2 linked regions of the Larkinella insperata genome follow. The protein of the gene in region 1 binds, or shares a complex with, the protein of each later gene. Links are inferred from orthologs where the notes say so. Each region holds a gene or a part of one and is shown in the gene's direction. Other genes may lie near its edges. The genes, in order: dnaB and dnaG.

The links.
Region 2: the proteins of dnaB (region 1) and dnaG are in contact, whole or in part, in a crystal structure (PDB 2R6A), measured with the Geobacillus stearothermophilus proteins. The link is inferred for Larkinella insperata from one-to-one orthologs. Residues at the interface, in WP_033016901.1 of Geobacillus stearothermophilus: Ser13, Glu15, Ala16, Gln18, Glu91, Leu92, Asp94, Ala95, Val96, Pro97, Thr98, Ala99, Ala100, Asn101, Tyr104, Tyr105, Ile108; in WP_049624496.1 of Geobacillus stearothermophilus: Lys456, Leu457, Leu458, Pro459, Ala460, Asn463, Ala464, Leu467, Leu535, Leu536, Ile537, Ala538, Gln544, Glu545, Asp548, Tyr549, His552.

The regions. Positions count from the first base shown.
Region 1 is NZ_CP110973.1:5,229,271-5,240,856, forward strand. The notes cover bases 1,861-4,783. They hold dnaB (replicative DNA helicase), read left to right. Parts: upstream 1,861-2,460; coding sequence 2,461-4,107; downstream 4,108-4,783. Other genes in these bases: OQ371_RS21050 (PhoH family protein), read right to left, coding at 1,861-2,082; rlmD (23S rRNA (uracil(1939)-C(5))-methyltransferase RlmD), read right to left, coding at 4,178-4,783. In the rest of the region: OQ371_RS21045 (M43 family zinc metalloprotease), read right to left, coding at 1-1,154; more of OQ371_RS21050, read right to left, coding at 1,135-1,860; more of rlmD, read right to left, coding at 4,784-5,623; OQ371_RS21065 (T9SS type B sorting domain-containing protein), read left to right, coding at 5,692-7,941; OQ371_RS21070 (CHRD domain-containing protein), read right to left, coding at 8,073-8,561; OQ371_RS21075 (SDR family oxidoreductase), read left to right, coding at 8,742-9,551; OQ371_RS21080 (SH3 domain-containing protein), read right to left, coding at 9,653-10,387; OQ371_RS21095 (DUF4136 domain-containing protein), read left to right, coding at 10,882-11,424; OQ371_RS21100 (DUF3127 domain-containing protein), read right to left, coding at 11,474-11,586. UniProt on the Escherichia coli protein: The main replicative DNA helicase, it participates in initiation and elongation during chromosome replication. Travels ahead of the DNA replisome, separating dsDNA into templates for DNA synthesis.
Region 2 is NZ_CP110973.1:2,975,949-2,987,528, reverse strand. What follows is about bases 5,056-7,972. They hold dnaG (DNA primase), read left to right. Parts: upstream 5,056-5,478; coding sequence 5,479-7,467; downstream 7,468-7,972. Other genes in these bases: OQ371_RS12085 (helix-turn-helix domain-containing protein), read right to left, coding at 7,541-7,966. Also shown: OQ371_RS12110 (NADH-quinone oxidoreductase subunit N), read left to right, coding at 1-684; OQ371_RS12105 (family 20 glycosylhydrolase), read left to right, coding at 707-1,822; OQ371_RS12100 (amidophosphoribosyltransferase), read left to right, coding at 2,005-3,897; OQ371_RS12095 (vanadium-dependent haloperoxidase), read right to left, coding at 3,968-5,038; OQ371_RS12080 (response regulator transcription factor), read left to right, coding at 8,290-8,988; OQ371_RS12075 (LytTR family DNA-binding domain-containing protein), read right to left, coding at 9,015-9,992; OQ371_RS12070 (hypothetical protein), read left to right, coding at 10,213-10,410; OQ371_RS12065 (lysophospholipid acyltransferase family protein), read left to right, coding at 10,423-11,556. UniProt on the Escherichia coli protein: RNA polymerase that catalyzes the synthesis of short RNA molecules used as primers for DNA polymerase during DNA replication.

The DNA.
Region 1 (11,586 bases):
CCGGTCAGTAAAACCTTCACCGTCAATGCCGATGCATTACTGATCGGGTTCGGCGACACGGTAACGGTCAGTGTTTCGGTCTGTGGCAACGTTTCCGTCGACCGCACCAGCCGCTGCCGCCGGGTGCTGGTTTCAATCACGGCCCGCATCCGCGCCTTTTGGTCCAGCGTAAACAGGTTCATGCAGGCGTCAGGCGTATAATCGAGGTAATTCTCGATCAGGTTGCGGGTGCGGGTGCCGCGGCAATTCGAATACTGATCCACACATTGGGTGGATTGGTTGGCTTCGGCGGTTGGTGGCGTATCGTCGCAATAGTCATCCCCGCAGTAGGTGTCGCCCCAAGTGTGGATCAACCCCAGCCAGTGCCCAACCTCGTGCGTGGTTGTCCGCCCATACCGGTAGATGGAGCTGGTTACCGCGCCGATGTCGCTGCCAAAATAACGGTAGTCGATAATGACCCCGTCCGTCCGCTCGTTTTCCTGCGGATTCAAACCGGGAATGTTGTCGGCTTCCGGGAACTGGGAATAGCCCAGGTAATCGTTTCGCAGCGTCGTTACCCAGATGTTCAGGTACTTGTCGCTGGGCCAGTAGGCAATTTCGGAGAGCAGCACATCGTCCCCGCTGTTGCCATCGTACACGTTAAAACTGGTTTTATCCGAATAATTCCGGGTAATACCGGTGGTTTGAAAACCGTCGGGGTCCACGCCGGCCAGGTAAAATTCAATTCCCGTATCGGCGCCGATGGGATCGGTGTTAAATCCCCGGGTATTGGGCAACCGGCGGTAGTCTTCGTTCAGAACCCGGATCTGGGAAGCAATCTGCTCATCGGAAATGTTGGGGTTATTCGCCCCGCCAATGAAGCCCGACGAGTTGTTATGCACTACGTGCACCACCACCGGGATGCGGTAAATCACTTCGCTGATCCGGGCCGAATTGGGTTTGTTTTTCTGGTGGCTGATAACCTCCTGAATCTGTTCGTTAAGCTTTTGGCGCCTGGCGAGCCGTTGCGGATCGCGTTGCTGGAGGATTTTCTCCCGCTGCTCAATGCCACAACGCTGGGGAAGCCCGGGCGTTTGGGCCCGGGCTTCCAGCAGCCCAAAACTAAGCCAGAGCCCCAGTGCAGCAAGCAGGGGGTTATTTTTCAGCCCGTTCATACGCCGTGATGATTTCTTTAACCAATCGGTGGCGTACCACGTCGCTGCCGTCGAGTACAACGCACTCAATTCCTTTGATATCCCGCAAAAGATCAACGGCCTCGATCAAACCCGAACGCTGGTTTTTGGGCAAGTCAATCTGCGAACGGTCGCCTGTAATCATGGCTTTTGAGTTCGGCCCCATCCGCGTCAGAAACATTTTCATCTGCATCGGCGTCGTGTTCTGCGCTTCGTCCAGCAAAATAAAAGCATTGTTGAGCGTCCGTCCGCGCATGTAGGCCAGCGGAGCAATTTCAATGGTCCGATTTTCTATGTACGTTTTCAGCTTTTCGGCCGGAATCATGTCGTCCAGGGCGTCGTAAATCGGCCGCAGATACGGATCGATTTTCTCCTTCAGATCGCCGGGCAAAAAGCCGAGGTTTTCACCGGCTTCAACGGCCGGACGGGTTATGATGATTTTTTTAACTTCCTTGTTTTTCAGGGCCCGCACCGCAATGGCCACCGCCGTGTAGGTTTTCCCCGTTCCGGCCGGACCAATCGCAAACACCAGATCAAACTTTTCGGACGCGTCCACCAGCCGTTGCTGATTGGCGGTTTTGGCCCGGACAATCACGCCTTTGGTGCCGTAAACCAGCACATTGTCATCCGGTTGCACAACTGCGGCCGGATCGCGTTCCGTATTTTTCAGAAAGCTTTTTACGTTTTCGTGGGTTAACTTGCCGTACCGCTGGTAGTGCTCAATGAGCGAATCCAGAATGTCAGTAATGCGGGAAATTTCCGGGGTCGTTCCTTTAATGCGGATTTCGTTACCACGGGAAATTATCTTGCTCATCGGAAAGGCGGCCGCAACTTCCTTAATATTGTTGTTTTCAACGCCCAGAAAGTCGATGAGCGAAACATTGTCAAGCGTTATTACTTTTTCTACCAAATCTTCCTGCATATTTTAGGGGGTGAATAATCGAATTCCCTTCTAAATTTAGAAGTTCATACGTACTAAACAACAAAAATTATCATTAATTATCTCCCAAACGTGCCAAATTTATGCAATCTCTTCATGATTAATCAGTTGCATATTTCAGCCATCTTTTTCCGGAAGATGCGCTAAAAGCAGAATTGCACATCGGACAGATTCACCGCTAACCGTACGCTAAAACGACCATCTTTTTTTCTTTTTTTTTCAGACAGGCCGTTAAGAATATGTACTTTAGAGCCAAGAACTTACTATTCCCGTTTCCCGCCACACCTTCGCTGAGGACCGACCAGTTGCCTTTTCATTCTACCAAGGATTGGCTATACTTGCAGTGCAATGGAGAACGAACGTCCTACCAACTCTAATTTCCGGAAGACCCCTTACATGGGCAATCGGCGCAGTATGTCCGATGGTGTAAACCACATGCTCACGCCCACGGGTCTGGGAAAATTGCCACCGCAGGCCGTCGATCTGGAAGAGGCTGTGCTGGGCGCCCTGATGATCGAGAAAGATGCTCTTTCCGCCGTAATTGACATCCTAAAGCCGGAAAGTTTTTACAAAGAAGCCAATCAACGAATTTATAACGCCATCGTCACGCTGTTTGGCAACGCCGAACCGGTTGATATGCTGACGGTTACGCAGCAACTGCGTAAAAATGGCGAGATCGAAATAGTTGGCGGTGGCGGTTACATTACCGACCTCACGACCCGGGTAACCTCAGCGGCCAACATCGAATACCACGCCCGCGTCATCGCGGAAGCCTCCATCAAACGGGCGCTCATTACCGTGGCCAACGAAATCCAGCGGGACGCCTACGAGGACACTACCGACGTTTTTAACCTGCTCGACCGGATTGAACAGTCGATGTTCCGAATTTCGGAGTCCAACATCCGGAAGAACTACGCCGACATGGGCACCATCATGCGGCAGGCGCTGGACGAACTGGAGCAGAAGAAAAACATGAAGGATGGCCTGACGGGAGTTCCGTCCGGCTTCAGTGCCCTCGACCGGCTAACCTCCGGCTGGCAACGTTCGGAATTGATCATTCTGGCCGCCCGTCCCGGTATGGGTAAAACGGCCTTCGTCGTCAGCGCACTCCGCAATGCCGCCGTCGATTTCGGGCAGGCCGTCGCCATTTTCTCGCTCGAGATGTCGTCGGTGCAGCTGGTCAACCGGCTTATCTCGGCCGAAGCCGAAATTGACAGCGAAAAAATCAAGAAAGGAAACCTGGCCCCGCACGAGTGGGCGCAGCTCCACCATAAAATTCAGCGGCTGACCGAAGCCCCCATCTTTATCGACGACACCCCCGCCCTTTCGATTCTGGAAATGCGGGCCAAGTGCCGCCGGTTGAAAGCCCAGCACGACATTCAGATGGTCGTTATCGACTACCTCCAGCTCATGTCGGGCGATACCTCCGGGAAGATGGGTGGAAACCGGGAGCAGGAAATTGCCTCGATTTCTCGGGCGATGAAGAACCTCGCCAAAGAACTGAACGTGCCGGTAATCGCGCTCTCGCAGTTGAGCCGGGCCGTCGAAACCCGGGGTGGCGACAAGAAACCGCAACTCTCCGACCTTCGGGAATCCGGTTCTATCGAGCAGGATGCCGACATGGTAATCTTTTTGTACCGCCCAGAATACTACGGCATTACCGCCGATGAAAACGGCAACTCGGTTTCGGGCGTGGGTGAAGTGATTATTGCGAAAAACCGGAGTGGCTCGCTGGACACCGTTCAGCTGCGCTTCGTGGGCAAATACACCAAGTTTGCCGACCTGGACTCGTTCTTTATGCCGCAACAGTCACCGGCTCCGTTCAGCGGTCCGTCGGCGGGCTTTGATCCCAAGCTTTCCGGCGCCCAATCCTTCGAAAGTCAGGGCGGCATCGTCAAGAGCAAAGCCAACAACCTCAATTCGCCCAACCCGGGCGGGGGCGGCTTCACCAACTTCGGCTTCGTCGATCCCTCCCAACAGGAAACACCGTTTTGAGTTAAGAATTAAGAGTTAAAAGTGAAGAATTGGCTGACGCATTTAACTCTTCACTTTTAACTCTTAATTCTTAATTCCTCTTTTCCAGCTTCACGACATTCTCGACGTGATGCGTGTGCGGAAACATGTCAACGGGCTGCACGGCTTTTACTTCGTACAATTCATCCAGAATGGCCAGGTCGCGGGCCTGCGTGGCGGTGTTGCAACTCACGTACACAATGCGCTGGGGAGCCGCCTGAAGCAGGTTTCGGGTGACGGCTTCGTCCATTCCGGCGCGGGGCGGGTCAGTAATCACCACATCCGGTTTGCCGTACTGATCAAACAGCGCCGGGGTCAGGATTTTCCCCATATCTCCCGCCAGAAATTCCGCGTTCTGAATGCCGTTGATCGAAGCATTGACGCGGGCATCTTCCACCGCCGACTCCACGTACTCGATACCGAGCACCTGACGGGCCTGGCGGGCCACAAACAACGCAATGGTGCCAGTGCCGGTATACAGGTCATAGACCCGCTCCGAACCCGTCAGTCCCGCCCATTCCCGCGTAATCTTGTACAGTTCGAACGCCTGGCCGGCGTTGGTCTGGTAGAACGATTTCGGCCCCACCCGAAACGTTAAGGGTTGGCCGCTGCCTGCGTCCATCTGTTCCTCGATGTAGGGTTTGCCCCAATACGGGATCACTTCCTGATCCTGGTAAGAGTCGTTCAGCTTTTGGTTCAGGATGTAATTCAGCGAGGTAATCTGCGGGAAAGTCTGTTTCAACATCTCCATCAGCCCCTTGAGTTCTTCCGGACGGTCTTCGGCCACCTGCACGTTCACCATCACCTGCCCCGTCGATGCCGTGCGAATAATCACCGTGCGCAGAAAACCGACGTGTGTGTTCAGGTTGTACATCGTCAGCCCGTGCTCAAAAGCATACGCTGCCACCGCCAGCCGAATAGCGTTCGACGGGTCGGGCTGGAGGAAACAATGCACAATGGGTAAAATTTTATCAAAACGCTTCGGAATGTGGAAGCCAACCGCCCGTTTGTCGACCGATGTACCCGAACGAATTTCATCTTCCGTAATCCAGCGGCCGTCGGCGCAGGTAAATTCGAGTTTGTTGCGGTAATACCGGGTCTCGGCGGACGCCAGCGTTGGCAGTACCGGCGGCAACTGCACCTTACCGATGCGGCTCAGGTGGTCGGCGGCCTGCTGGCCCTTGAAACGCAATTGTTCGTCGTACCGGATGTGCTGCCACTTGCAGCCTCCGCAGGTGCCAAAGTGTGGGCAGAACGGCTCGGCCCTGCTGGGTCCGTAACTGTGTATTTTTTCAACGACGGCTTCCCGGTACTGCTTTTTCTGTTTGACAATCCGCAGATCGACCACGTCGCCCGGCGCGGCTACCGGCCCACCCAGGCGACCTTCTACAAATATGACTCCTTCTTCCGTACGAACCAGACACTTTCCCTCGGCGGCAACGTCATCAATGCGAACAGCTTGCAACCGTTGTGTCTTCTTTTGGGTCTTTCCTGACATAATAAACTCTAATAAATTCTGTAAATTAAGCACCGTATTTTGGTTTCAACAACCCTATTCGTATTTGAATGAAACAGTTTTATCGGAAGACAGTCTGGTGGAGTTGGCTTGTGTGGTGCTGGTTTGGGCTGGCTTTAACGGCTTCGGCCACGCACATCGTTGGTGGAGAATTGGAGTTGAAACGGCTCACCAACCAAAATCCGTATACCCATCAAATCAACCTTAACCTCTACTTCGACGATCTGAACGGCAACCCGGGTGCCGAAGACCCTTTCGTTTCCGTCTTCATTTACCGCAAGAGCGACAATGCCTTTATCGGGGTAGTTGACCTGCCCATGGTGTCGTCGCAGTACGTCAATTACACCAAACCCGAATGCGCCCTGCCGACCCTCCGGACCCGGCTGCTGAAATATTCCGGGCTGGTGATTTTTACGTTAAACGCTTTTAACGATCCCCGCGGGTATTACATGGTCTGGGAGCGCTGCTGCCGCAACAACTCCATCAGCAACATTCAGAACCCCGGCAACGCCGGTTCTACTTTTTACCTGGAATTTCCGGCCCAGCGAACCGGCAATGGAGCCGACTTTATCAACTCATCGCCCTCCTTCCGTACCGTCCAGGGCGATTACATCTGCATCAACCAACCTTTTTCGTTTGATTTCGGAGCATCCGATGCCGATGGCGACAGCCTGGCGTACCGGCTCGTCACCCCGCTAAACGGCTTTAGCACGGCGGGCAATCCGCGCCCCCAGGTGGCCATGCCCAGTTCGGCGTATCCGGAAGTTCGCTGGACGAGCGGCCTCAACCAGGACCGGGCCATTCCGGGACCGGCCCCGTTGCGGGTCAATCCGCGAACCGGAATGCTGACGGTCACGGCGGGCGAGGTGGGCTTGTTCGCCTTTTGCGTGCTGGTGGAGGAATACCGCAAAAATGCCTCGGGCAACTGGCAGCGCATCGGGATGGTCCGGCGCGATTTCCAGCTTAAAGTTATCGACTGCCAGAAAAACAACCCGCCCGCACTGGCCATGCGGCCCACCGGTCAGGTCGATTTTTACCAAGAAGGCACGGTATTAAAAATAAACGACAAAAACGCCAACTGCCTCGACCTGTTCATCACCGACCTGGATCCGAACCAACGGGTCAAGATGTCGGTTCTGGAGGGGCCCGCGCAGGGAATCACGTTTTCACCCGCCGAAGTTCTGATCCGGTTTAAGGGGGATACCGTGAAAACCAAAGTCTGTTTCGATCAGTGCCTGGCCGACGGAAAACAGTTGAAGCTGGCCATTCTGGCCACCGACGAAGGCTGTCCGCAGGGGTTGAAAGACACCTTGACCATTACGGTGGAAATGGCCCCGGAGCTGAACCGAAAACCGGATGTGCAGACTACCCTGCCGGGCAACCAGACTGCCGTACAGACCGGAAAACCGCTTCAGTTTCGGGTTAACGGCACCGACCCGGATCAGGACATGCTTACCCTGACGGCCGTTGGGCGGGGCTTTAACCTGGCTCAGGTCGGCATGAGCTTTGCCGCCGTTTCGGGTCAGGGTTCGGTGAGTCAGGTGTTCAACTGGACCCCGCAGTGCGATCAGGTCAGAAACCAGGAGTACGTCGTTGATTTCATTGTGACCGACACCCGCTGCAACCGCAACCAGCGCGATACGGTGACGGTGCGGCTCAAGGCAACGCCGGAACCCAACCGACCTCCCACCGTCAAAACCACCCTGGATCAGCCCGTGATTGAACTTACCATGACCCACGGCGATACGCTGCCGGCCTCCGTTCGCTTTGACGTGATTGGGGAAGACCCCGACCCGGGTGTTCTGAAGCTTACGGCCGTTGGCAATAACTTTGACTGGAAAAGCCTGGGGATGCAGTTTGAAGAAAAAACCGGTCCGAGTCCGCTGACCTCATCGTTTGCCTGGCAGCCCACCTGTCCGGTTTTACAGGGCCAGGAAAAAGCCACCTACGAACTCGATTTCATTTCGCAGGACAGCAGTTGCCCAACGCAGTACGACACCACCCGCGTTACGTTCGTGGTCAAGGACATTCCCGTGGATTACAACATCACGATCACCAACGTCATTACGCCCAACGAAGACGGTAAAAACGACTTTTTCAGCGTTCCGAACCTGCCGCTGGACAATTGCGCCGACCAGTTTCGCCGGGTCGACATTATGAATCGCTGGGGCAAAGCGGTGTTTTCCTCCACCGACCGGAATTTTCAGTGGGATGCGGGGCACTATCCGCCGGGCCAATATTACTACCTGATCAAATACACGAACCGATCCTACAAAGGCCTGGTTACGGTCCTGCGGTAAGCGGTAAAAGCAACGAAACCAAAAAAGCGACCCAGTTGAGGTCGCTTTTTTGATGGTGCTTATCTGGAAGGTTAAAATGTCCTAGTAGCAGGGTTGAACCGTCCGTTAAAATCTGATCGAATGGCTCCAAATTAGTCGTTGGAAATCGGAGCGCGCATGATGTTACCCCGGATTTCACCCGCCGGATACTGCGTAGTTGTCAGGTTTACATACATCCGTTCTTCCATCAACGCGTTTTCCCAAGCCTGGGCTTGTTCCGAGCTTTGGTTTTGGGTGAAGTTAATCGTTCCGCTGATCGGACTGTTCAATGACGTAAACGTAGCGATGCTGGCCCCGTTGGTTCCCGGGCCACCGGGTGCAAGGTTTATGCTACCGCCGGTGGGCGTAATTCCTGTATAATTGATGGTATAACTCAGTGACTTAGTGACTTTATTATACGTTCCGGTAAAGGTTCCGGTCGCTGATGAACCGTTGCTGGGAAGTACCCAATTACCGGCCAATGCTCCCTCAAACTCAACGGTATCTTTCTTGTCAGGCGCATCTTTAATTGGTGAGCAGGATGTCACTGCCAGGGCCGTTGCCAGAAAAGCCGTCATCAGATACGCAAATGTTCTTTTCATAAATCGTGAATGTTGAATGGTCCAGATTGCACCGCAATAATACTAACTTTGCCGTAATTCTCTACAAAATCAGACAGGCAATAGACACATAACTTTTTTAGTAGCCAAGTTTCTTATAAAAGCAGCAAATAATCATCCAACGGTCTTTCCCGTTCTTACCAAAGCATTTTTTCGTCGTTCATGAAAGATAAAGTAGTACTGATCACCGGGGCTTCATCGGGTATTGGCCGGGCGCTGGCTTTTGCGTTTGGTCGCCAACAGGCCATTATCGTCATCTGCGCCCGGCGCGTTGAATCGCTCGAAACGGTCAGCCAGGAATTAACCCAAAGCGGTATTAAGAATGTAAGTCTCCAGGCCGACGTGAGCGTGGAAGCAGACGTCCGAGCGCTCATCGATACCACCATTCAGCGGTACGGCCGGCTGGACATTCTGATCAACAACGCGGGCATCACGATGCGCTCGATGGTGCTGGACATGGAACCCGACGTTATCCGTAAAGTGATGGATATCAACTTCATGGGAACGGTATATGCGACTCGTTACGCCCTGCCCCATATCCTGAAAACCAAGGGATCCATTGTCGGGATTTCGTCCATCGCGGGCTACCGGGGGTTACCGGTCCGGAGTGGTTACTCGGCCTCGAAGTTTGCCATGAACGGCTTTCTGGAAGCGCTCCGCACCGAAATACTGGATTCGGGGGTTCACGTGCTGGTGGCCTGTCCGGGGTTCACCACGTCAAACATCCGGTACTCGGCCCTCAACAGCGAAGGCCAGGTTGCGGGTGAAACGGTCCGTGACGAAAGCAAAATGATGAGCGCGGAAGAATGTGCCGACCACATTTTAAAAGCCGTCAGACGCCGGAAACGGGACCTTATACTGACGACCCAGGGAAAACTGGTTGTTTTCCTGAATAAACTCTTCCCCGCCTTCACCGACCGCATGGTCTACAAAACCTTGGCGAAAGAAAAAGATTCTCCGCTCAACCGGTAAAAGACGTTGGTAGCGGGATGGTTTCCGGGGTGACACGGATCGGTATCACCCCGGAAACCATCCCGTTTTTTGTCTCCTTTCAGGCCGACTCTCCGCCGATTTCAGATTTCCCAAACGGCATCCCGGCGGATGTAATACAGCCCGTCGTTCCAGAAGACGCGGAGCCAGATGTCCTGGCTGCCGAGGATGTTGACCTTATTGCCCCGCTGAATAACGTCGGCTACCGGCGCAGCGGCTGATGGGTCGCGCCGGAGCAGAACCCGGTCGCGGTTGACAATACCGGACTGATACCCTTCCGGCAGGTTGATCAGCAGCAGCAAGGCCGTCAGATACGCCAGCACAATAACCTTATGCCGACGCCGGGAAGCTTCGCGGTTGCGGTGCTTCATCCAGAATATCCCGAACGCGTACGTGCCCAGCAGGACCAGTCCGACGGTCAGGTACAGACCGTACTGCTTGTAGAAAAGGTAAAAATAGTTCAGGTCGTCGGTTTCGTAGCCCCGCAAATTGTTTTGGATGGCCACCTCGTGCATCTTTTTTAGAACGGCTTCGTCGGGCCGGCGGTCGAAATACACCTGCAGATAATAGAGCATTCTGGCCACGTCCCCCTGCTTTTCCCAGCCGTAAGCCAGCTTCAGCAGCATCGGATCGGTCGGTTTGTAGCCATTTTTTAAATGAAATTCGTACGCATTTACGGCGGGCTCATAGCGACCGGCAGCAAACAGAGAATCAGCCTGATAGAGGCTCACCGAACCCGTTCCGGCGAGGCTGGTTAGACCCCCCAGCAGGAACACCAGTGAAAAAAAATAGGCCAATTTTAGAGCAGAACCTTGCATTTTCGTATTAGAACAGGTACTTTTGCATCGCAATTTTGGGAAGCAGCTCAAAATTACAAAAGGCAAAAGTAGAAAGGTTACGGTATATATCATTTCTTTTCATCTTCTCCTTTTTCGATCTGGTAGCTCAGCTGGTAGAGCAATACACTTTTAATGTATGGGTCCTGGGTTCGAATCCCAGCCGGATCACCAAAAAATAACTGTCTGGCCATTTCTGCTGTCCTGCGTGTACCGCGCCGGACGATGGCTCCGACAACCGATCTGGTAGCTCAGCTGGTAGAGCAATACACTTTTAATGTATGGGTCCTGGGTTCGAATCCCAGCCGGATCACCAAAATAAAACCCCGTTGTAGCTTCATCCATTACACCGGCCAAGCATCAAACCCGCAGCCTTTATAGGAGCGGGATTTTTTGTTTTCAGGCCATTGCCGTACCTCCTCCAACCTTTTGCCGGCGAAACCGTTGTTGTAACGAATCATTGTGAAGCCGACTCCATGAAAATACTTCATTATCTGGGCCTGATTGGCCTGCTGCTGGCAACGGGCGGCTGCAGTTCGGTCCGGGTTGTTAAAACCGAACCTGCTCCAAATTTCACCCTAACCAATTACCGCACCTTTGCCTTTTCGGACATCGAATCGACGGGTGATATTCCGCAGAGCGGTTTTTACCGGTCGCAGATTGATGCACTTAAAAAGTCCATTGAATCCGAACTGGTGCGCAAGGGCCTCCGCCGGGTCGATACGCAGCCGGATTTAATGATGAACATCGGCATTGCCGTTGATGAGAAAACGCAAACCCGCGAAACCAACATCCGAACTGATCCGCCGTTTTACATCGGGCAACGGCGCTACAGCTGGCGCAGTCAGGAGGTTCCGGTCGGCCAGTACCGGCAGGGAACGGTGGATGTCCACCTGGTCGATCCCAAGCGGAATGAAATGGTCTGGCAGGGCGTGGTGGAGGGGATTCTTCCCAAAAAGCCGGAGAAGCTTCAGAAGGTAATCAACGAGGGCATGGCCAAGCTATTTGACCATCTATAATTCGGGCGGTTGTTCTTCCGAATCAACCGCCCGAACGGGTTTTCCGTTCTTAGAACGGCAAGGCATTATCATCATCTTCAAAGGAAGTCAGCGGCTGGCTGCTAGCGGCCGGACGGGCCGGGGCTTCCGAACGACGCGGAGCCGCCGTTGGGGCCGGCATGG
Region 2 (11,580 bases), 2.3 Mb from region 1 along the record:
CTGGTTCTCATGCGGGTTCTGACGGCCCTACCCGTCAATTTTCAGGTTCCGCTGGCCGTTATCTCCCTGGCCAGTATTACGCTGGGTAACCTGTCGGCGCTCTGGCAGACCGACGCCAAACGTCTGCTGGCCTACTCGTCCATCGCCCACGCCGGATTTCTGCTCGTGGGGATTGTGGGATTCAATGAAACGGGGTTTGAAGCCGCTACGTTCTATGTCGCCACGTACGTATTTATTAATATGGCGGCTTTTCTGCTGATTGACCTGCTGGCCCGCCAACGCGACGGCCGGCTTACGCTCCAAGATTTCAGCGGTCTGGGGCACACCCACGCATTTCTGGGCGTTGCAATCACGGCGGTTATGATTGCCCTGACCGGCCTGCCACCAACGGTGGGCTTCACGGCCAAGCTGCTGGTTTTTTCCTCGCTGCTGGAAGCATACCAGTCAAACGGGAATCCGTGGCTGCCGGCCTTGTTTGGTTTCGGTCTGCTGAATGCCGTTATCTCCCTTTTTTACTACCTTCGGATACCGTTTCTGCTGTACTTCCGCCCGGCGGCCACCGACCTTTCAGCCCATAAAGCTATCAGCCGCCCCCAAGTGGTTTTAGCGGCTGTGCTGACGGTGCCGGTAGTCCTGCTGTTTTTTAAACCCGACTGGTTGTTGCGGTGGATCGAACGGTTATAAGTCCCTTCTATTCTGCGAATCCATGAAAAGCCTCATCCCTAAACTTTGCCTCCTGATCGGCCTGTTTTTCGTATGCCCGCTGCTCAGCGCCCAGACACCCGCCGACAGCCTGTTTCCTGTTCGGGGTTTCTGCATTGGTTCACCCCGCCCCGACCGCGTGGATGAGTTTGTAACATTCATTGAAAAAGAACTGGCGCCCCGGCAGGTAAACACGCTGATTCTGCGGGTTGATTTTAACTACGAATTTAAGAGCCACCCCGAACTGCGCGACAGCGTTGCCCTCTCGAAGCGGGACGTCCGGAAGCTGGTCCGGGCCTGCCAGGCTAATCGCGTTCGGCTGATTCCGCAGATCAATTTGCTGGGTCATCAGTCGTGGGCCAGCCAAACGCACAACTTGCTCCGGGTTTACCCGCAATTCGACGAAACGCCCCACGTCAAAATGCCGGAGAAATACCAGTGGCCAAACGCGGATGGTTTGTATTGCAAAAGCTATTGCCCGCTGCATCCGGAAGTTCATAAAGTTGTGTTCGATCTGGTTGACGAAATTTGCGATGTTTTTGAAGCGGATGCGTTCCACGCCGGAATGGACGAGGTTTTTTACATTGGTCACGACAAATGCCCGCGTTGTTCGGGGCGCGACAAGGCCGAGCTGTTTGCCGGGGAAGTCAAAACGATCCGGGACCATCTGGCCCAGAAAAACCGAACTTTATGGATCTGGGGAGACCGGCTGCTGGACGGCAAAACCACGGGGTTGGGTATGTGGGAAGCCAGCATGAACAACACCCACCGCGCCATTGACCTGATTCCCAAAGACGTATTGATCTGCGACTGGCACTACGAGCGCCCCGACCAGACACCGGTTTATTTTGCCATGAAAGGATTGAAAGTCATGACCTGCCCCTGGCGGATGCCGAAAAATGCCGTCTTGCAGGCACAGGATATGGTTAAATTCCGGGCCACGGCCACCAACGCCATGAAAGGTAACTTTTACGGGATGATCCAGACAGTCTGGTCCGATGCCGGTTCATTTCTAGACGAGTACTATGACCGGACAAAAGCCGATGATACGGGCAATACGGCCTCTAATTGTTTCAGGGCGCTTTACGAAGAAATGAACAGACAGGTTTCGACAAAATAAATTCGACGAAAACCGTCCTTACCAACAATAAGGCAGGTTTTTTGTACGTCTGAAATGGTAGACAAAAAAAGTCTTGTTAACGGTAAAGGTTCGACTTTGTCCTTTTCGTAACTTTGCCTTAACTTCAATTGAACGAAAATCAATCTTCGGAAGTTACCTTCATAACAACTAAAGCACCAGGCATGAGCGACGCCATTAAGCACGAGTGCGGAATTGCCCTGATCCGGCTCCGCAAGCCATACCAATATTATATCGATAAGTATGGCACTCATTTATACGGCATCAACAAACTGTATCTGCTGATGGAAAAACAGGTAAACCGGGGCCAGGACGGCGCCGGGGTTGCCAACATCAAAATTGACGTCCCCCCCGGCCACCGCTACATTAGCCGCTACCGTTCCGTAGCCAGCCAACCGGTCGCCGATATCTTCCAGAAGATTAACAAAAAATTCCGCAAAGCACTTAAGAAAAACAAGGATAAAGCCCGCGACGCCCGCTGGTTACAGGAAAACCTCGCCTTTACGGGTGAAGTTCTGATGGGCCACCTGCGTTACGGAACCCACGGTGCCAACGAAATTGAAAACTGTCACCCGATGCTCCGTCAGAACAACTGGCGCAGCCGCAACTTGGTGATAGCCGGTAACTTCAACATGACAAATGTCGATGAGTTGTTCAAGAAACTGGTTTCGTTGGGCCAACACCCCAAGGATGAAGTGGACACCGTCACCGTCATGGAGAAAATCGGCCACTTTCTGGATGAAGAAAACCAGCGCGTGTTTGACCGGTTCAAGGGTATCTACGAAAACCCCGACCTATCGGACATTATTGAAGACAACATGGACCTGAAACGGGTGTTGCACCGCTCCTGCCGCGATTTCGACGGCGGGTATGCGATGGTGGGCATGACGGGTTTTGGAGCCGCGTTTGTTGCCCGCGATCCGTCCGGGATTCGGCCGGCGTATTATTACGCCGATGATGAAGTGGTGGTGGTAGCCTCCGAAAAACCGGCCATCAAAACCGCCTTCAACGTTGAGTACGATCAGATTCACGAAGTGAAACCCGGTCATGCGCTAATTGTTGACAAGTACGGCGAATACGGCGAACACGAGTTCGTCAAACCGACGGAAAAGCGGTCATGCAGCTTCGAACGGATTTATTTCTCGCGCGCTTCCGATCCTGATATTTACAGCGAGCGTAAAATGCTCGGTAAGCTGTTGATTCCGCAGATTTTGCAGGAAATCGATTATGACCTGGAAAATACGGTGTTCTCTTACATCCCAAATACCGCCGAAACCGCCTTTTTTGGCATGGTGGAAGGGCTGGAAGAACACTTGGCAAAACAGCGCAAAAAAGCCATTATGGAAGGCATTCTGTTCGAGAAAGATCTCGACCGTGTGCTGTCGTTCCGGCCGCGGGTTGAGAAACTGGTTTCGAAAGATGTCAAACTTCGGACGTTTATCACCGATGATTCTCAGCGGGACGAGATGGTCTCCCATGTGTATGACACCACTTTTGAGGTGATCCGGAAAGGGGTCGATAACGTGGTTGTCATTGATGACTCGATTGTTCGGGGTACTACGCTGGAAAAGAGTATCCTTAAAATGCTCGACCGGCTGGGTCCCAAGAAAATTATTATTGTTTCTTCTGCCCCACAAATTCGCTTCCCCGATTGCTACGGTATCGATATGTCCAAAATGAAAGAGTTTGTGGCATTCCGGGCAACGTTGCAATTGCTGAAAGAAAGCGGTCTGGATAACCGGGTGGATGAAATCTACGCACAATGTGTCGCGGCCATCGAATCCGGCAACGCTTCCGCCGTCAACTACGTTAAAGCGCTGTACGAACCGTTCACTCACGAACAAATCTCGAACAAGGTTGCGGACATTGTGACACCAAAAGACCTGAAAGCGGATGTGGCGGTAATCTTCCAAACGGTCGAAAACCTCCGCAAAGCCTGCCCTAATCACTCCGGCGATTGGTATTTTACGGGTGACTACCCAACTCCGGGTGGTAATAAAGTTGTCAACAAAGCCTTCGTTAATTACATGGAAGGTAAAGGCGTACGGGCCTACTAAGAGTAAGGCGGGGCCATCCGTCAGTAAGTACAGAGTGATGAGTTGGCTAGTTCCCTACTCATCACTCTTTTTATTTCTCCCATTTTAGCCCGTTGATGTTTTGCCCGATTAACTTTCCGGTACTCAGGCCGGTTTCGTTATCCTGCCGGGTGTGGATTCCGCCCAGGTACCGCGAATACGCCGACTCTTCAGCCGCCTGCCAGAACGAGGTAAAACTGCGCGCTTTGAAATCCGTATTCCGTTTCACATCCCGAACCCGGCTAACGTGGGAGTCATCGGTAAATGAGAATGATTCGCCATAGATGCCGGTTAAAACGATGGCCGTAGCCGCTGATTGCGTCGCGTGTCCGGAGGTGTATCCGGGAAAAGGCGGAGCCGGCCAGAACGGTATCCAGGTCGGATCGATCGTTCGGCGCACAAAGGTGTAGGGTCGCTCATTGTTGAAAACATATTTACATTTCCAGCAAACCGTAAAAGCATCGGCCACGGCCATTCCCGTCCGCGCGAACGTTTCTGCCGCCGTGCCCAGATCGGCCTTGGCCGTTTGAACCGCTATTCGGGCCAGGCTGTACGAATGCCCCGGGGGCGTAAAGGTTTCACTGGGGTCGTCGGCCCACCAGATTGATATTTCCTTCTCCGTCTGCGTCAATGACTTATTTTTAGTGTACACTTCCAGATACTGAGCGAAGTATTGCGATTTCACATCGGCCGATACCAGAAGCGGCTTGGGCATCGGAAGCACAGCATTGCTAATCAAAAAGGTTCGGTTTCTGCCCCAGTACGGCTGCATCGGAATTTTCCGCCCGTTTTCTGTTGTTTGCCAGGAGCCATTGAAAAGTGGAAGTTTGTAATCGGCCGGAAAATTTCGATTGTAGCCTTCATGACCGCCATCGGTTTTAGACCATTCGAAAACTGCATCGGCAACTTGTTTTCCAAAAGCTGTCGATCGATCCAGGATCACATCGGCCGTGTTTTCAGCCCGGAACTCAGTCAGGAACCGGTTTTCCAGCGAGTCAATTTTTGCCTTATTGATTACGCTGGTATTGGCAAAGAGTTTGCGCAGGATTTGGGCTTCAGCCGCATTGGCCGCGGCCGCCCAATGATAGTCAACATTTGCCTCGACCCGTGGTAAATCCTTCAACCCGTTTAACTGGCCGGCCAAAGATTGATGCGTTGGCCGGCCCGGGACAACGGCTTCGTACATTACCAGACCACTGTAGCCCAAGGATCGGGAAGCAACCGGTGGCGTAAACCCCGCCGTATGCTGAATCAAGTATAATTGTAGTGTCGACCACTGTACGGCCACACTGGCTCTGTATTGATCAGCCGTTTTCGACTGGGGCGCTAGTACATCAGCATCGTCACTCCTGCGACAACTGTTTAATCCAGTCAAAATAAGGCTTAGTAACACTATTTTATTTGCTTGGTTAAGCAAGCTTTTAATTAAAAACTTTGTGGATCGCTGTCCTATAAATTTCATCATGCTGAAAGAGGATTAACAGTGGATGGGATTAATGAAGCTCAAGCGTCGAAGGTACAAAAACATTGCCAAAACCGACCGGAGTTGCGTACCTTTGAGTTATGCGTATTCCGGAAGAAACCATCGACCGCATCCGTCATTCTGCGGATATTATCGACGTTATCAGTGATTATGTCTCGCTTAAAAAGCGGGGGCAAAACTGGATTGCCTGCTGCCCTTTTCACAACGAAAAGACACCGTCGTTCAATGTATCTCCCAGCCGGCAAATTTACAAATGCTTCGGCTGTGGTAAAGCGGGCGATCCTGTACGGTTTGTGATGGACATCGAAAACATCGGCTATCCGGAAGCGCTGCGCCATTTAGCGAAGAAATACGGCATTGAAGTAGCTGAAGAGCAGCTTACGCCGGATGAGCTCATCAAACAGAATGAGCGGGAGAGCTTGTTTATTGTCCTGAACTTCGCGAAAGATTATTACCAGTCTCATCTGTTAACCTCCGAAGAAGGGCAGAGTATCGGATTGAGTTATTTCCGGGAACGCGGCTTTTTGGATAATACCGTCCAAGCTTTTGAGTTGGGGTATAGTTCAGACCAATGGGATGCTTTGCTTCAGGAAGCCAGTCGCCGGGGTTATCGCCAGGAGCTGCTTGAAAAAGCCGGCTTGGTCGTATCGAGAGAAGGTGGAAAAGTATACGACCGGTTTCGGGGCCGGGTTATCTTCCCCATCCACAACATCTCCGGCCGGGTTATTGCCTTTGGTGCGCGTATTCTTAAAGCCGATAAAAATCAGCCTAAATACCTCAATTCTCCCGAAACCGAAGTCTATCACAAGAGCCAGGTTCTGTATGGTATTTTTCAGGCGAAAAACACCATCCGTCAGGAAGATATTTGTTACCTAACGGAGGGCTATACGGACGTGATCTCTCTGCACCAGGCAGGGATCAAAAATGTGGTTGCTTCTTCGGGAACATCTCTAACGATAGAGCAGATACGCCTGATTAGTCGCTTTACTCAAAACGTAACCATTCTATACGACGGTGACGCTGCGGGTATCAAAGCGGCTCTACGGGGTTTAGACATGGTCTTGGAAGAAGGGCTAAATGTAAGCGTGGCAACGTTCCCTGATGGGGATGATCCAGATAGTTACGTGCGAAAGGTAGGCGCTGAAGAGTTTCGGAAATACCTCAGCCAGCACTCCAACGATTTTATCACGTTTAAAACCGATATCCTGCTGAGAGAAGCGGGCGACAATCCGTTCAAACGAGCGGAGATTATTTCAGAGATCATTCAAAGTATTTCAAAAATACCTGATCCGATCAAGCGGCAGGTGTTTTTTCAAAAAACCGCGCGCCAGCTCCAGGTTGATGAGCAAACGCTGATTTCGGAAAGTAACCGGATGTTGCTCAATCAGCAAAAGCAGCAGATTAAGCAACAAGAAAAAACGGGATCTTCAAACCGGGCCAATCAGCAACCTTCCGCTTCCCCTCCGCCCGATTTGACCGATTTATTGAACGAGTTTCCGGTCGAGTCGGCCCCGGTAGCTCCTAAGAATGCAGACCCCTTAAATTCTAAAAACCGCTCTTCCCTTTCCTACCAGGAAGAAGAATGCATTCGGCTTCTGGTTAATTATGGTGCTCATGAACTGGAGCCGGACATTTCGGTCTGCCATTACATCCTGAGTGAACTAGGTACGATGGAATTCGTAACGCCAGTGTTTAATAAAATGCTGAATGAGATTCGGGAAGGTTTTTTAGCCAGTGAGATTCGAACGGCCGATTATTTCCTGCGTCACAGCAACCAAGAGTACCAGCATCAAGCGATCAGCCTGGTTACGGTTCGACATCAGCTCAGCGAAAACTGGCAGAAGCACGAAATCTATGTGCCAACAGAAGTTGATAAATTAGCGGATGCCGCCTTTGGTAATATCCTGCGCTTGAAGAAAATGGTTGCCGAACAGCGGATGAGAGAAATAAAGCAATCAATCAGCCAAACGAACGATCCTGCAGAAAGCGATCGGCTTATGCTGGAGTATATGCACTACAAAAAAGTAGATATTGAAATCGGCCGGTTGCTGGGAACCGTTATTTCATAATACTGATGAATAACTAACCCGGAAAGCCATGGAGGTGACTTACGATTAGGTATTCATCAGTACTGGTTGATAATCAGGCAGCCATGCTGTCTAATCTCGATATTTTCTTTACAAAACGACGTAAAGTATCCTGGCTGATAGGCTTAGGAAGCTGGTGGTTGATCTGCTGCAGCGCCTGACGTGGTTCTTTTGGAAACGACTTCATCGCTTTCATCACTTTTTCAACGTGCTGCTGATCGTCTGGGTTCAGTTTCGGCTTCAAACCACGACCTGGTTTGTCCTGCAACCCCTGAACACCATCTTGCTGCCAGCGATTCATCCAGTTATAGATACTGCGACGATCTACGGCGAACATCTCCATTAGTTCGGTAACCGTTAATCCGTAGTAGCTATAGAGTACACACTGGCAACGTTTTTTCAATACATTGCTCTGGCTCTCACGAATCGTCTGACGGAGTTGCTCAATTTGTTGTCCAGTTAAATTTTTAACGTTCCGCATTGTTATTGATTTAGTAGTTGAGTTCTCTTGAGTCTCGCTGGTGAATTACAAGTGAAAACTACGTCGTCAATTACTATATAAAAAGTCATTTCGTACAGAATAACCACTTTTCCGCGTGAAATAAACAAAATTGCCGTATATAGCACCCAATTTTTCTGTCGGCCCCCTCCACAAATCTTATGTCATTCGTAAGTAAGAAGACCCAAAAGAACCAAAGCAGTATTTTGTTGATTTCACACAGAAAAGTAATGATTTCAATTTGCTCGATGAATATCTAAGGACTGTTAATTTGTGGCTTCAAAAGAAAGGCTGCTATCTTTATCATGAACAATACAAATTCAAAACTGGAGTCGTCTTCACCTTCGTTTTCTCTTAAACGAAAAGACTTTTCCATCTTAGTAGCCCAAGCGGAATTGTTCACTTGTGAGGTATTGTGTCAATTACTAAAAGAACAAGGGTATAACGTAGTTGGGAAGGCAATAGAAATGGAAGATACGCTTCAGCAGATCAGGGTAAAGCAACCGCAGTGTGTGATACTGGAGTCTGAAATCTCCGGCCGACGGAGTGTTGATATTGTTCAGCAGGCTCGCTCGGATAATCAACGGACAAAATTTATATTATACACGAGCAAACCTGATTTGAAGTTGGTAGCTAATGCTATGCAACAAGGCTTTTACGGATTTTTGTACGCAAATGATGGTTTGGACGAGCTTTATAAATGCTTTCAAACCATTAGCAGCGGTGGTTACTACTATAGTCCGGGCTTTTTGCTGCTACTGAAGAATTATGGAATGAATGTGATGACCGATGAAGTAAAGCAACAATTGAATCGGTTGACGGAGCGGGAGATTGAAATACTTCGCCTGATAGCGGAGGGCACACCTGGGCATGAAATTGCGGACCGGCTATACATCAGCTATCGGACCCTGGCGAATCATAAGACTAATATGGCCCAGAAGCTAAACTTGGGAAGTTGCCGTAATTTGGCGCGGTTTGGAATTTCTGTAAAAGATTACCTGTAAGAACAAACTCAGGCTATAGCGCACTTTTACAGAATTTCACTTTTAGGGGGAAGATACTCAACCTCTTGGACAGAGAACCGAACAAGTCGGTTTTTGAAATCCTGAAGTCGGGCACGGGGCATATCGGTTTCGTCATTGTTGGGAGTCCGCATTCGGATAATGTATTTACCATTCTCCCAGTGAGCGTAACTCGTAACGAAACTTAGATTGATGATGCAATTACGTTTGGTTCGGAAGAACATTTCCGGGTTCAATTCCGCTTCCAGTTCGTTCATCGTTTTAGTTATGGCAAACCGGCCCGACGGATGAACAGCGTAGTAATAGCGATCTTCGGTTTCAAACCAATAACAATCCTGAACAGCAATGATGGTTTCACCATGAGTGCTTTTCACCTTCAAGTGTGTCAGATGGGAGCCAGCTTGCGGAATCAAGGACTGAAAAGGATTAACGGATTCACTACTCCGTTTACGTTGCCGGCGTTTTTCGAGTAGATCAACCAGCAAAGATCCGTTCACGGCTCCGTATCCCATGATCAGAACCGGTATCAGATACATAAAATAAACCTTGATGTTGTATGTGCCTTGAAGGTAATTTTCTAAGTAAAAAGAAAAGCTATAATTCGGAAATTCTACCAGCAGATACCGGATGGTTTGCGTTATCGGATTAAACAGAAAGAACGCAAGCAACATGACGGGTAAAATTTTCACCTCATAATTCAGAATATTTTTGGGAGTCAGCTCAAGATTTTTAATCCGGCAGGCTTCATGAAAAGTATTCAGTAGCATCAACAGAATGATGAGGGTAGATACTTCCGGCAAGAGCATACCCCGAAATATAATCCATACATAACCCAAAAAGCCGCCAAACTTCTGGACTATGTCCAACTTCTTTTCAAAAGCGAACAGCCAGTTGAATGCCTCAAAAGTCAGTACTGCCAGTAGCAGAATACTCAGACTCTTAAAAGGCCTTCTTACATACGTCAGATTTAGCGGTACTTCGGTCATATTTACTCTAAATCTTGTTCTTTCTAATTGAACTCTGCTAAGTTACTAACAAATAATAGTAATTAGTTACTAGAGCCGCATAAATTTTTAGCCAAAACCTGCTATTCTCTAGCCTCCCTTAACCCGGTAATTTTGTCTTAATCAATCGGCAGAATAATCCCGGGTAAAAATGGTCGATTGATGAATTGTTTCATTAAATCACTCAATATCATCTATCGTCATGAAAAAGAACTTTGTTATCAAATCAGCTAAACAAATGTTGAACGCGGCTACTACGAACTTGAATGTAATAGCCAAAAATGAAACCAATGACAGTGCCTGGGTAGCCGCAAAAGGCTCAAAAGAACAGGTTTGCTGCGAATGGATTCCCACATTCCTCGGCCTACAGCCGAATGCTGACCAATTGGCACTTTCTTAATCTATACTGTTTATGAGCAACTTCGTGCATCAATATCAAAGAGAATTGGATCGTTGCCGACAACAATTCGAATCCTTGGACCTTCGGAAGCAGAAAGGTTATCTCTTTAAATTCACTACGTTCTCAGCAAGTGTTCAGAATATCTTGCCAGAGATTCCGATTGAGAAGCACGAGGAACTTTTTCAGAAATTGCTGCTTCAACAGGTCTATACCACCTTTGATCAGCAATTTCTGACCGCTAACGATCTGATTCAAACGAAAGGACCAGTTCAGGAACTGATTACTAGCCCACGGCCAAATATTTATTGCACTTTTCACTTAGGCTCTTACCGGCTAATGGCTACGTATCTATACCGAAATGGCCTTGACGTTACGCTGATGGTCAGTAGTGGTACCTATCAACAACAGGGAAAGGACATCTGGACAACCATTAAAGGGCTTCAGAAAAAGCATAAGCTAACCAACTCCTTTCAAATGCTGGATGCTGAGCAGCCTTCATCGACTCTTCAGGTTATCCGTGCATTGCAAGCCGGAACGTCACTGGTTATCTTTATCGACGGTGTTACCAGTACTACTGGAGTAAACCGCCAGGAAGATAAAGAAGTCCAGGTACGGTTTGGAGCCCAGAATGTCTGGGCTCGTAAAGGAGTTGGTTTTCTTTCTCATTTGACTCAAACGCCCATTATTCCGGTGATTGGTTATCGGGAAAAAAACATGAACAATGTGTTATCCTTCCTAGATCCCATTATCCCCGAGGCTGGTTGCGACCGCGAATCGTATTGTCGGCGCAGCCTTCAACAGATTTATGATCTGTTTTGGCATTACTTAACCAAGTACCCCGAACAGTGGGAAGGATGGAATTACATTCACAAATTCCTTGACCAACACGAACTAGAACAACACGCTGATTCTCACAAGTTGCAGCGTCATCGGCTCACTAAAAGGGTAGCTTTTAATCACGAGCGTTATTCGATTTGTGATTTAGAGGAAGCTCCTATTCTCTTTGACCGTCGGCTGTACCTCACCTATGAAATTTCTTCCGATCTGCGTGATTTTTTGCTACAGATAGGAACAATCGAAACTCCTGAAGAAGCACTGGGTACTGATTTATACCTCGACCTCCTATCCAAGCAGATTATTTCTTAGTTCTGCTGCCTCTACCAAAGTTAC